Regions from separate parts of the Starkeya sp. ORNL1 genome, predicted to be linked through region 2. Evidence: predicted binding sites of a transcription regulator. Region 2 holds the regulator's gene; the other holds the start of a gene.
What was found. The regulator LexA, encoded in region 2, represses DNA repair genes until DNA is damaged. The targets are predictions, from matches to a motif close to TGTTCNNNNTGTGTTCNG.
Positions count from the first base shown of each region.

Region 1: a site for LexA is predicted at 2,953-2,970, ahead of uvrA (excinuclease ABC subunit UvrA). Genes of this name have one in related genera too.

Region 1 covers NZ_CP048834.1:606,290-612,369, reverse strand. Annotated here, with positions in the region: gene gyrA (DNA gyrase subunit A) at 1-1,121, opposite strand, end outside; gene G3545_RS02985 (MarC family protein) at 1,477-2,106, shown strand; gene ssb (single-stranded DNA-binding protein) at 2,235-2,789, opposite strand; gene uvrA (excinuclease ABC subunit UvrA) at 3,235-6,080, shown strand, end outside.
Region 2 covers NZ_CP048834.1:760,221-766,300, forward strand. Annotated here, with positions in the region: gene G3545_RS03695 (GntR family transcriptional regulator) at 52-744, shown strand; gene atzF (allophanate hydrolase) at 781-2,589, opposite strand; gene lexA (transcriptional repressor LexA) at 2,823-3,515, shown strand; gene G3545_RS03710 (ComEC/Rec2 family competence protein) at 3,509-5,824, opposite strand; gene gltX (glutamate--tRNA ligase) at 6,001-6,080, shown strand, end outside.

The DNA.
Region 1 (6,080 bases), 150 kb from region 2:
GTCCGCCGGCTAATCACCTCCTCGCGGAAGGCGACGAAGGCGGTCAGCAGGTCGTGCAGCGTCATCAGCGCCGGCTTGCCGCCGTTCAGCGCCACCATATTGGCGCCGAACGAGGTCTGCAGCGCCGTCATGCGGTAGAGATTGTTCAGCACGACGTCAGCCTGCGCGTCGCGCTTGATCTCGATGACGACGCGCATCCCCTCGCGCGAGCTCTCGTCGCGAATCTCGGCGATGCCTTCGAGGCGCTTTTCGCGCACCAGCTCGGCCATGCGCTCGATCATCGTCGCCTTGTTCACCTGATAGGGAATCTCGGTGATGATGATGGCTTCGCGCTCGCGCCGCGTCGTCTCGATGGTAGCGCGCGCGCGCATGACGACCGAGCCGCGGCCGGTGAGGTATGCTTGGCGGATGCCGCTGCGGCCGAGGATCAGGGCGCCGGTCGGGAAATCCGGGCCGGGGATGAGGTCGAGCAGCCGCTCGATCTCCATGTCCGGCTCGTCGATCAGGGCAATGCAGGCATCGACCACCTCGCCGAGATTGTGCGGCGGGATATTGGTGGCCATGCCCACCGCGATGCCGCCGGCGCCATTGACCAGCAGGTTCGGGAAGCGGGCGGGGAGCACGGTCGGCTCCTGCTCGCGCCCGTCATAATTGTCCTGGAAGTCGACCGTGTCCTTGTCGAGGTCGTCGAGCAGCGCCATGGCCGGACGCGCCAGCCGCACCTCGGTGTAGCGTTCGGCCGCCGGCGGATCGCCATCCACCGAGCCGAAATTGCCCTGGCCGTCGATCAGCGGCAGGCGCATGGAGAATTCCTGCGCGAGACGCACCAGCGCGTCATAGATCGCCTGGTTGCCGTGCGGATGGTACTTACCCATCGTGTCGCCGGTGACGCGGGCGGATTTGTTGTAGGCGCGGTCAGGCGTGTAGTTGTTCTCGCGCATCGAGAACAGGATGCGCCGGTGCACCGGCTTGAGACCGTCGCGCACGTCGGGCAGCGCGCGCGAGACGATCACGCTCATGGCGTAATCGAGATAGCTGCGCGACAGCTCGTCGGTGATCGAGACAGGCCGGATGTCCGAGGGACCACCTTCCCCTGGATTGCTGGCGTCGGATTCGGACACGGAGGGTACTTTCCAAAGCTACGAAACGTCGGCTCTCTCTAGCCGATTCCGCCACGGCACGCCAGCGCAGGGGTCGTTTCGAGGGTTCAAGAAGTCCTGTTAAATCAATATGTTATGAGAATGTTTTGACGGCTTCGTCGGAACGTGGCGGAAGCGTGGCGAAACGGCCTTATATTACCATCCAAAAAGCGTGTTCCCGCGACGTGGCCGACCCGGTGGTTGCAGACATCGCACCGATGCTTTCCGCCCGATCCGCAATTGATATCAGCGGTATATTTCTCCCGCGCATAACGCTTACCATCAGGTGCTCGATCCAGGACCGTTGGGAAGCGGCGGACCATCCGAAGGCGCGACCATGCTCGACTATTTCGTCTCGGCGGCGGTGACCATGCTGGTCGTGCTCGACCCGCCCGGCCTCGCGCCGATCTTCCTGGCCGTTACGAGCGGCCTGTCCACGGAAGAGCGCCGCCGCGTCGCGTGGCGTTCCTCGATCATCGCACTCGGCATATTGGCGATGTTCGGCGCCATCGGCGCGCCGCTCCTGGCGGCGCTCGGCATCACCCTCCCCGCCTTCCGCATCGCCGGTGGCCTGCTGCTGTTCGCCATCTCCTTCGAGATGGTGTTTGGCCGGCGCACCGAGCGCAAGAGCGAGAACGCCGAGGCGATGATGCGCGAGCACCATCTCCACCACCTCTCGGTGTTCCCGCTCGCCATTCCGCTGATGGCGGGGCCTGGCGCCATCACCGCGATGATGCTGCTGGCCGGCGAGGCCAAGGGCGATCCGACGCGGCTCGCCGGGCTGTTCGTCATCACCGCCTTGGTGGTGGCCGCGTGCCTTGCCGTCTATCTCGCTGCCGAGCGCATGAACCGCCTGCTCGGCGTTACCGGCAACGCCATCCTCACTCGCCTGCTCGGCGTGGTGCTGACCGCGCTGGCGGTGCAGTTCGTCATGGACGGGATACGCGCGGCGTTTCTGACCGGATAACGACGCACCCGATGACCGTCTTCTGCTTCAACATCCTTCGAGGCTCGGGCTGCGCCCGAGCACCTCAGGATGACGTGGCTTGTCCTGAGGCCGGCCTCGGGAGGGCGTCGCCCTTTGGAACAAACCGCTCAGAACGGGATCTCGTCATCCAGGTCGCCGCCGCTGCTTCCACCGCCGAAGCGTGAGCCGCCACCACCGCTGACGGCCGCCGCGGGCTTGCGTTCGCCGCCGGAGGAGCGCCCTCCCCCTGAGGAGCCGCCGCCGAAGCCGCTGCCCGACGAGCCGAAATCGCCGCCGCTGGAATAGTCGTCACCGGACTCCGAACTGCCGCCCTTGCTGTCGAGGATGGTCAGTTCGCCGCGGAACTGGCGCAGCACGACTTCGGTGAAATAGCGCTCGCCGCCGGACTGGTCGGTCGCCTTGCGGGTCTCAAGCTGGCCCTCGATATAGACCTTGGTGCCCTTGCGCAGATACTGCTCGGCGATGCGCAGCAGGTTCTCGTTGAAGATCACCACGCTGTGCCATTCGGTGCGCTCGCGCCGCTCGCCCGACGCCTTGTCCTTCCAGGTCTCGGACGTGGCGATGCGCAGATTGCACACCCGCCCACCATTCTGGAAGGTCCGCACTTCCGGATCGCGGCCGAGATTACCGACCAGTATCACCTTGTTGACGCTGCCCGCCATCTCGTCCTCCAAACCGTCGGCGCCATGCGCCACAAGAGCCGCCATCCTAGACGACCACGACCGGCGCGAGACCCGCCGCAGCGTCCTTTTCCACACCCAACTTCGCCGGCCGCACCACGGGCAACGAGAGCCCGCGCGCGCGACGGAAAACGGCGATCAAGATCGTTCTTGTTCTGTTCCTAGCATCGTGCTTAATGGGGCGCAAGCCGGTCTTCCGGCGTCCGGGATGAGATTCGCCGGCCGGGCGGTGATGACGCGGCGCAGCAGGATGACTATCTTGTGGGCTCGACGGCGATGAGCGAGTTCGACGGAACGTGAAGCGGGCGGCGCAGCTTCCGCTACGACGTCTCGAAGTTCATTGCCATGCCCTGAACGGGTCCGGCCCATCTGTCGAGCCGGAATGAAGAATCTGCCGAGCCGAACGAAGAGCCCAGGAAAGACCGGAATGAAGGATCGCGTGGACACTCCCCGCCGCGATGCCCGCGTGATCTCGATCCGCGGCGCGCGCGAGCACAATCTCAAGAATGTCGACCTCGAAATCCCCCGCGACAGCCTTGTCGTCTTCACCGGCCTCTCCGGCTCCGGCAAGTCGTCGCTTGCCTTCGACACCATCTATGCCGAAGGCCAGCGCCGCTATGTGGAAAGCCTCTCGGCTTATGCCCGCCAGTTCCTGGAGATGATGCAGAAGCCGGACGTCGACCAGATCGACGGCCTCTCGCCGGCCATCTCCATCGAGCAGAAGACCACCTCGAAGAATCCGCGCTCTACGGTCGGCACCGTCACCGAGATCTATGACTATATGCGCCTGCTCTGGGCGCGGGTCGGCGTGCCCTATTCGCCGGCCACGGGCCTGCCGATCGAGAGCCAGACGGTCAGCCAGATGGTCGACCGCGTGCTGGCGCTGCCGGAGAAGACCCGGCTGTTCCTGCTGGCGCCGGTGGTGCGCGGGCGCAAGGGCGAATACCGCAAGGAACTCGCCGAGTTCCAGAAGAAGGGCTTCCAGCGCGTCAAGATCGACGGCACCTTCCACGAGATCGCCGACGCCCCGGCGCTCGACAAGAAGCTGAAGCACGACATCGACGTGGTGGTGGACCGCCTCGTGGTGCGCGCCGACATTGCCGGTCGCCTCGCGGATTCGCTGGAGACGGCGCTCGGCCTCGCCGACGGTATCGCTGTGATGGAGTATGCCGACGAAACCGAGGCGGACGGCTCGCCCAGGCGCATATTGTTCTCGGAGAAGTTCGCCTGCCCGGTCTCCGGCTTCACCATTTCAGAGATCGAGCCGCGGCTGTTCTCGTTCAACAATCCGTTCGGCGCCTGCCCGGTGTGCGACGGCCTCGGCCATGAAAGCAAGATCGATCCCGAACTGGTGGTGCCGGACAAGTCGCGCACCTTGAAGCAGGGCGCGCTGGCGCCCTGGGCCAAGTCGACCTCGCCCTATTACGGCCAGACGCTCGACGCGCTCTCCCGCCATTACGGCTTCAAGCTGACCACAGCGTGGAACGAACTGCCGGAGAAGGCGCGCAACGTCATTCTCTACGGCTCGGGCTCGGACGCGGTGCGCTTCGTCTATGATGACGGGATGCGCGCCTACGAGACCTCGAAGACCTTCGAGGGCATCATCACCAATCTCGAGCGGCGCTGGCGCGAGACCGAGAGCGACTGGGCGCGCGAGGAAATCGGCAAGTATTTCTCCGCGGTGCCCTGCGCCGCCTGCCATGGCTACCGGCTGAAACCCGAGGCGCTGGCCGTGAAGATCGCCGGCAGCCATATCGGTGAAGCCGCGCGGCTCTCTGTGCGCGGGGCGCTCGAGTGGTTCGGCGCGCTGCCCGGCCAGCTCACCGACAAGCAGAACGAGATCGCGGTGCGCATCCTGAAGGAGATACGCGAGCGCCTCGCCTTCCTGCTCGATGTCGGGCTGGATTACCTCACCCTCGCCCGCGGCTCCGGCACGCTGTCCGGCGGCGAGAGCCAGCGCATCCGTCTCGCCAGCCAGATCGGCTCCGGCCTGACGGGCGTGCTCTATGTGCTGGACGAGCCCTCGATCGGCCTGCACCAGCGCGACAATGAGCGCCTGCTCGGCACGCTCCGGCGGCTGCGCGACCTCGGCAACACCGTGATCGTGGTCGAGCATGATGAGGACGCCGTGCTCGCTGCCGACTATGTGGTCGATGTCGGCCCCGGCGCCGGCGTGCATGGCGGCCAGATCGTGGCGCAGGGCACGCCGGCGGACATCCTGGCCCATCCGGACTCGCTCACCGGCAAATACCTCACCGGAGAGATGAGCGTGCCGGTGCCGAAGCGGCGCAAGCCGAACACCAAGCGCATGCTCAAGGTGATCGGCGCGCGCGGCAACAATCTGAAGGACGTCAGCGCCGAGATACCGCTCGGCCTGTTCACTGCGGTCACCGGTGTCTCCGGCGGCGGCAAGTCGACCCTGCTGGTCGACACGCTCTACAAGGCGGTGGCCCGCCGGCTGAACGGTGCCTCCGATCCGCCCGCGCCACATGATCGCATCGAGGGGCTGGAGCATCTCGACAAGGTGATCGATATCGACCAGTCGCCGATCGGGCGCACCCCGCGGTCGAACCCGGCGACCTATACCGGCGCCTTCACTCCGATCCGCGAATGGTTCTCCGGGCTGCCGGAGGCCAAGGCGCGCGGTTACGGCCCGGGGCGTTTCTCCTTCAATGTGAAGGGCGGACGCTGCGAGGCCTGCCAGGGCGACGGCGTCATCAAGATCGAGATGCACTTCCTGCCCGACGTCTACGTCACATGCGATGTCTGCAAGGGCAAGCGCTACAATCGCGAGACGCTGGAGGTCACCTTCAAGAACAAGTCGATCGCCGACGTGCTCGACATGACGGTCGACGAGGGCGCCGAGTTCTTCAAGGCGGTGCCGGCGGTGCGCGAGAAGCTGGAGACGCTGTCACGCGTCGGCCTCGGCTATATCCATGTCGGCCAGCAGGCCAATACGCTGTCCGGCGGCGAGGCGCAGCGGGTGAAGCTGTCGAAGGAGCTGTCGCGCCGCGCCACCGGGCGCACGCTCTATATCCTCGACGAGCCGACCACTGGCCTGCATTTCCACGACGTCGCCAAGCTCATGGAGGTGCTCCACGAACTGGTGGAGCAGGGCAATACGGTGGTGGTGATCGAGCACAATCTCGAAGTCATCAAGACCGCGGACTGGGTGATCGATCTCGGCCCCGAAGGCGGCGATGGCGGCGGCGAGATTGTCGCGGCCGGCCCGCCGGAGGCGATCGCCAAGGAGAAGCGCAGCCACACCGGCCG
Region 2 (6,080 bases):
CCTTCAGTTGCAGCGGGCGAATCGCGCCCGATCCGGGAATTTCACCGTCGCATGCGTTCCGTCCCCGCCCCCCTCGTCCCCACTGGTGATGCCGGACCCGCTCCGCGTGCCACGCGTGCAGAGGAGTTGCGCTTCCAGATCGCCGACGAGATCACGCGCGGCCTGCTGCCACCCGGCACCACGCTGGACGAGACGGCGCTCGCCGCCCGCTTCGGCGTCTCCCGCACGCCGGTGCGCGAGGCGATCCGCGAACTCGCCGCCTCCGGCCTGGTCGACACCCGCCCGCACCGCGGCGCCGTGGTGGCGCGCCCGAGCGTCGAGCGGCTGCAGGCGATGTTCGACGTCATGGCCGAATTGGAGGCACTGTGCGCCGGGCTCTGCGCGCTGAAGATGAATCCGGCCGAGCGCCGCGCCTTCGAAGCGCTGCATGCGGAGATGGGAGACCTGATGCGAACCGGGGATTTCCTCGGCTATCGCGAGGCCAACGAGACCTTCCACACCTCGATCTATGCCGGCAGCCACAATGGCTATCTCGCCGAGATCACGCTCGGCACAAGGCGTCGGCTCTCGCCGTTCCGCCGCGCGCAGTTCCGCGCGCTGGGCCGGCTCGCGCTCTCCCACACCGAGCATGACCGGGTGGTCACCGCGATATTGCGCGGCGACCGGGACGGCGCCGCGGTGGCGATGCGCGACCATATCGTCATCGTCCATGACGCTTATGAGCAGTATGCTCAAAGCGTGTGATCGTAATTGCTTACGGTAAGTTCCTGATGTTATGCCTTAGATCGCAGCCGCCTCTACCTCCGCGGCGAGGAAGCCGCGCCAGCCGCCATAGGCGGTGATGTCACGCGCGGATGCCACTCCTGTCGCTTCGACCAGGAAGCCCTTCACGTCGGAACCGTCGTCCAGCGTGATGCTGCCGATGCCGAGCGGCGCCGGTATCTTCGCCAGGAACGGACCATAATTCTGCGCCGGCAGCGACCACACCTCGCACGCGATCGGCGCGCCGCTTCCCGGTCGGCCGCGCAGTAGACCGGGCCGCCGAACCCGGCCTTCCGGCAACAAGTACAGCCGATAATCCGCATTGGTGCGGGCTTGCCGCACGAAGGTGCCGCCGGCCGCCAGTAATTCGCCATTGAGCGGCAAGCCGGACAGATGCGCGCCGAACAGCGCGATCTCGATCCGCCCCGGCCCGGCAGTGGGCGTGGCGGGCGCGAGTGGAGGTAGCGCACGCCCTGTGGCGCCCATGGCGAGCCCGGTGCGGGCGTGGAAGGCCGCGCCGATCGCCGCAAGATGCGCGTCGCGCCCGGCCGGCGCCAGCAAGGTGATGCCGAACGGCGCACCGTCGCGGCGGATTTCGGAGGGTACGGCGAGGCCGCACATATCGAGCAGGTTCACAAAATTGGTGTAGATTCCGAGATTGCTGTTCAGCCGCACCGGATCGGCATCGAGCTGCGCCAGCGTGTAGACGGTAGGCATGGTCGGCACCATCAACGCATCGAGCCCGGTCATCTCCTGTCGCGCCCGCGCCTTCAACTCGGCAAGGCGGTAGAGACCGCGGAACGCGTCGACCGCGCTCAGGGCCCGCCCCTGTTCGATGATGGAACGCACCACTGGATGAAAGGAATCCGGCCGGGATTCCAGGAAGCCGCCGACCGCGGCATAGCGTTCGGCGACCCAGGGACCGTCGTAAAGCAGGCGCGCCGCCTCGAAGAAGGGCTCCATCTCGATCTCGACGATATCGGCCCCAAGCGCACCGAGACGGGCCAGCGCGCGCACGAAGGCGCCTTCGGTCTCGCGATCGCCGAACGTCACGCAATCCACGCTGCGCGGCACGCCGATGCGTAGCTTCGGCGCCACGCCGCCGGCATGGCCAAGCGGCAGATCGCGCGAGAAGGGATCGGATGGGTCTGCCCCGGCCATCGCCTGTAACGCAGTGAAGGCATCGCCGACGGTGCGCGCGAACACCGAGACGCAATCGAGCGAACGACACGCCGGAACCACGCCGGTGGTCGAGACCAGGCCGAGGCTCGGCTTCAACCCGACGATATTGGTGAGCCCGGCGGGAATGCGGCCCGAACCCGCGGTGTCGGTGCCGAGCGCAAATGGCACCAGCCCGGCGGAGACGGCAACGCCGGAACCGGAACTGGAGCCGCCCGGCACCAGATCGGCGCGGATCGGATTGCGCGGCGTGCCATAGGGCGAGCGGCGGCCGACAAGGCCGGTGGCGAACTGATCGAGATTGGTCTTGCCGACCACGATGGCGCCGGCCCGGCGCAGGCGCGCCACGCTCACAGCATCCTTGGTCGCCATATAGGCGAAGTCCGGGCAGGCGCAGGTGGTGGGCAGGCCGGCGACGTCGATATTGTCCTTCACCGCGAAGGGCACGCCGTAAAGCGGCAGCCGCTCGGGATCTGAGCCCTCCAACGACTTGAGCTGGGCGTGGATCGCCTTGGGTTCGGCAATGGCCGTGAACACCGCCGGGTCGTCATAGGCGGCGATGCGCGCCATGCAGGCCGCGAGTGTCTCCGCCGGTCGCGCCTTGCCTTGCCGATGAGCCGCCACGACCTCCGCGATTGTCTCGACCAATACAAGCCTCCCGACTCTGCCGCCCCTGGCGCTATGCCCTTGCAATAGGCACTCTGCGCCAGATTGCATACAGGCAAATGTCGGGCCGCTTTGGCCGTCCACGGAAACGGCGGGGCATTAGCGGTATCTTTACTGTTGTGGAACACAAAAAGAACAGCTAGGTTTTTGTTCGTGCTTTGTTTCGTTTGACTCGGGCCCGTCTTCGCCTGTGTCAGCCAGATCGAGGGGTCGGAATGCTCACCCGCAAACAGCATGAGCTGCTTCGCTTCATCCATGAACGGCTCAAGGAAAGCGGCGTGCCGCCCTCCTTCGAGGAGATGAAGGAAGCCCTCGATCTCCGCTCGAAATCAGGCATCCATCGCCTCATTACGGCGCTCGAAGAGCGTGGCTTCATTCGCCGCCTGCCGAATCGCGCTCGGGCGCTCGAAGTGGTGCGCCTGCCGGATAGCGTGCAGCCGATCCGCCCGTCGCGTAACTTCTCGCCGAACGTGGTCGAGGGTGGCCTCGGCCGGGTGCGCCCGCCCACAGAAGACGAGCCGTCGCGCCCGGTGCCCATCCCGGTGATGGGCCGCATCGCCGCCGGCACGCCGATCTCCGCGATCCAGTCGCGCAGCCACACCATTTCGATGCCGCCGGAAATGCTGGCGAGTGGCGAACACTATGCGCTTGAGGTACGCGGCGATTCGATGATCGAGGCTGGCATTCTCGACGGCGACCTCGCGCTGATCCGCAAGACCGAGACCGCGGACACGGGTGAGATCGTGGTGGCGCTGATCGATGATGAGGAAGCCACCTTGAAGCGGTTGCGCAAGAAGGGGGCATCGGTCGCCCTCGAAGCGGCTAATCCAGCCTACGAGACCCGCATTTTCGGCCCTGACCGGGTGCGCATCCAGGGACGCCTGGTCGGCCTGTTCCGCCGTTATTGATCCGGCGCGGGCGACGCCTGCTCCGGCGACAGGGTCTCGGTATCCGCCGTGCCGGCAGGATCGATCGGCGTGATGGGTCGTGGCGACTTTGCCGCGGCGTTCGCCAGCTTTTCACGCGGCATCGGCAGCCAAGGTCGTTCTACGCCTTCCGGGCGACCACGAACAAGTTGTGGCCCATCAGCGGCGAGATGGAGCGCTTGCGCGCCTGAGCTGCCATCCGGCGCGATCCGCACCACATAGGCCGCGCAATCCTCGGGTGGCTCGAATGGGGTGACGAGCACGGCGGCGAGACGGCAGTCGTCGACGAGCGAATCGCGCGAGAGCGACAGGGCGGCGTTTCGCCCGTCCGTCATCGGCAGTGTACAGCCCAGCCGATCGCAAAGCGGCGCCGCCATCTGTGCGCCGGGCGCGGCGAGCGCGGCACGATCCCCCTCCGCGCCAAGCCATTGCTCGCCGGCGAAGCGGCTGGCGAGAACTGCCGTCGGACGATCCCCCATCAGGGCGAGGCGCCCATCTAGGCCCCGCACCGCCACGGTCTTTCCGGTGGCGTCGACCAGCAGATCCGGGCGGTCGGGGGACGCGCCGATCCAGAGACCCGCCGCTGCCAGCACCGGCGCGATGAGAACGAGGCGGGTGCGCAGCAGGCACAGGCAGGCCAGAGCAAGGCTGAACAGGATCAGCGTCGCCAGGGGAAACGCCGGCAGGCCGCGGTCGGCATCCGGCATGGCCGCCACCGTCGCGGCAATGTAGCTCATGCCATCTATGCCGAACCCCATGGCCGACCATGCCGGTCCGTCCCAGCCAAACGGTAGCAGCAGCGCGCCCAGCAGCCCGAACGGCATGACGATCAGCGATACCAGTGGCGCGGCGGCGAGATTGGCCAGCAGGCTGAACGGCGCGAGGCGCTGGAAATGGAAGGCGGCGTAGGGAGCTGTCGCCAGCCCGGCGACCAGCGAAGTCACGAGCAGAGCCCCGACATAGCGCAGCGCGTAGCCGCCGACCGGCGTGCTTGCACCGACCGAATTGATGAGGCGACGGCCGAACGCTTCGTGCGCGGCGACCAGCGCCAGCGTTGCGGCAAACGACATCTGCGTTCCGGGATCGAGCAGCGTCGCCGGCGCAGCGGCGAGCACGATCATGGCGGCGATGGCGAGCGTGCGCAGCGTCAGCGCCGGACGTCCGAGCATCACCCCGACAAGCACCAGCAGCGTCATCAGATAGGAGCGCTGCGTGGGCACCTCATTGCCGGACAGCACGAGATAGAAGGTCGCCGCCGCGATGGCGGGCACGGCGGCGTAGGCCTTGATCGGCCAGCGTAGTGCAAGCGCGGGCCACAGCGCCAGCAAGGCGCGCGCCAGGATGAAGGTGGTGGTGGCGACCAGCGCCATGTGCAGGCCGGAGATGGAGAGGATGTGCGAGAGGCCGGAGACGCGCATCACCTCCTCGACGCTTTCGCTCACGCCGCCACGCAATCCGGTGACAAGCGCCACCGCGATCGCCCCGGTATCGCCGGACAGGACCGCAGTGATGCGTCCGGCCATGGCGGCGCGCACTTCGTCCAACCATGCGGCGAAACCGAGCGTGGGTGGCACGGCCACCGGCGCCGCGCTCTCCCGGGCCTTGCCGAAGGCGAAGCCGGTGGCGCCGATGCCGTCGAACCAGGCATCGCGGCCGAAATCATAGCCGCCGGGATAGGCCGGCCCCGGCGGCGGGCCCAGCGTCGCACGGACGGTGACATGGCTGCCGACCGTAGGCGGCGTACCCGGCACGGTCACGCGCACCCGTTCGGGTCGCGGCTCGCCTGCCCGCTCCAGGGCGGTCACGCGCAGCACGATGCGTCCGTTCTGCTTGCCATCCTTGGTGCGCAGTTCCGCTCGCTCAACGAAGCCGGAGACTTCCGCCGCGACCAGCTGCGTCGGCAACACCGGATGGGCGATGCGCGCAGTGTGTAGCGTGGCAAGTGCGAAGCCGGCGGCGATGGCCGCCAGTCCGGCCAGCAGGTGGAAGGCAACGGCCCGACTCCGTACCGCAAGGGCGAGGGCCATGAGCAGTGCTGTAAGCGCTGAGGCCGCTATCGTCGACGGCTCGCGAGCAGCGCCAAAATAGAGGCCGACGCCGATGGCAAAGGCGACCGGAAGCCAGAGGAAACCGCGTCGCTCGCCAACCTCCCGCGCCAGATCGAGCGCGAGTCCTGCCCCCAGCTTGCGCAAGCCCGGCAGGCCCGGAGCGAGTATCGGCCCCGCGAGTGGGCGTACTGCAGCAATCGCGCGTGACCGCGCGCCATGCTGCCGCCCTTGCTCATCAACCATTCCCCTGCCCCCGACCGGCTCGCCAAATTCGCGTCTAATCCTTGGATTATCCGGTCGTCCGCCCGATTTTGCCTGCCTAGCGACCTATGCTACACGCAGCGCGCCCGCTCACCAGCCAATTGCCGGCCTGTTCGCGTATCCAATTTGCCGAACCGCCGCAGTGAGATCTAGCTTTCATGTCAGAGACCGTCGTCACCCGCTTCGCCCCTTCGCCGACCGGCTTCCTGCACATTGGCGGCGCCCGTACCGCGCTGTT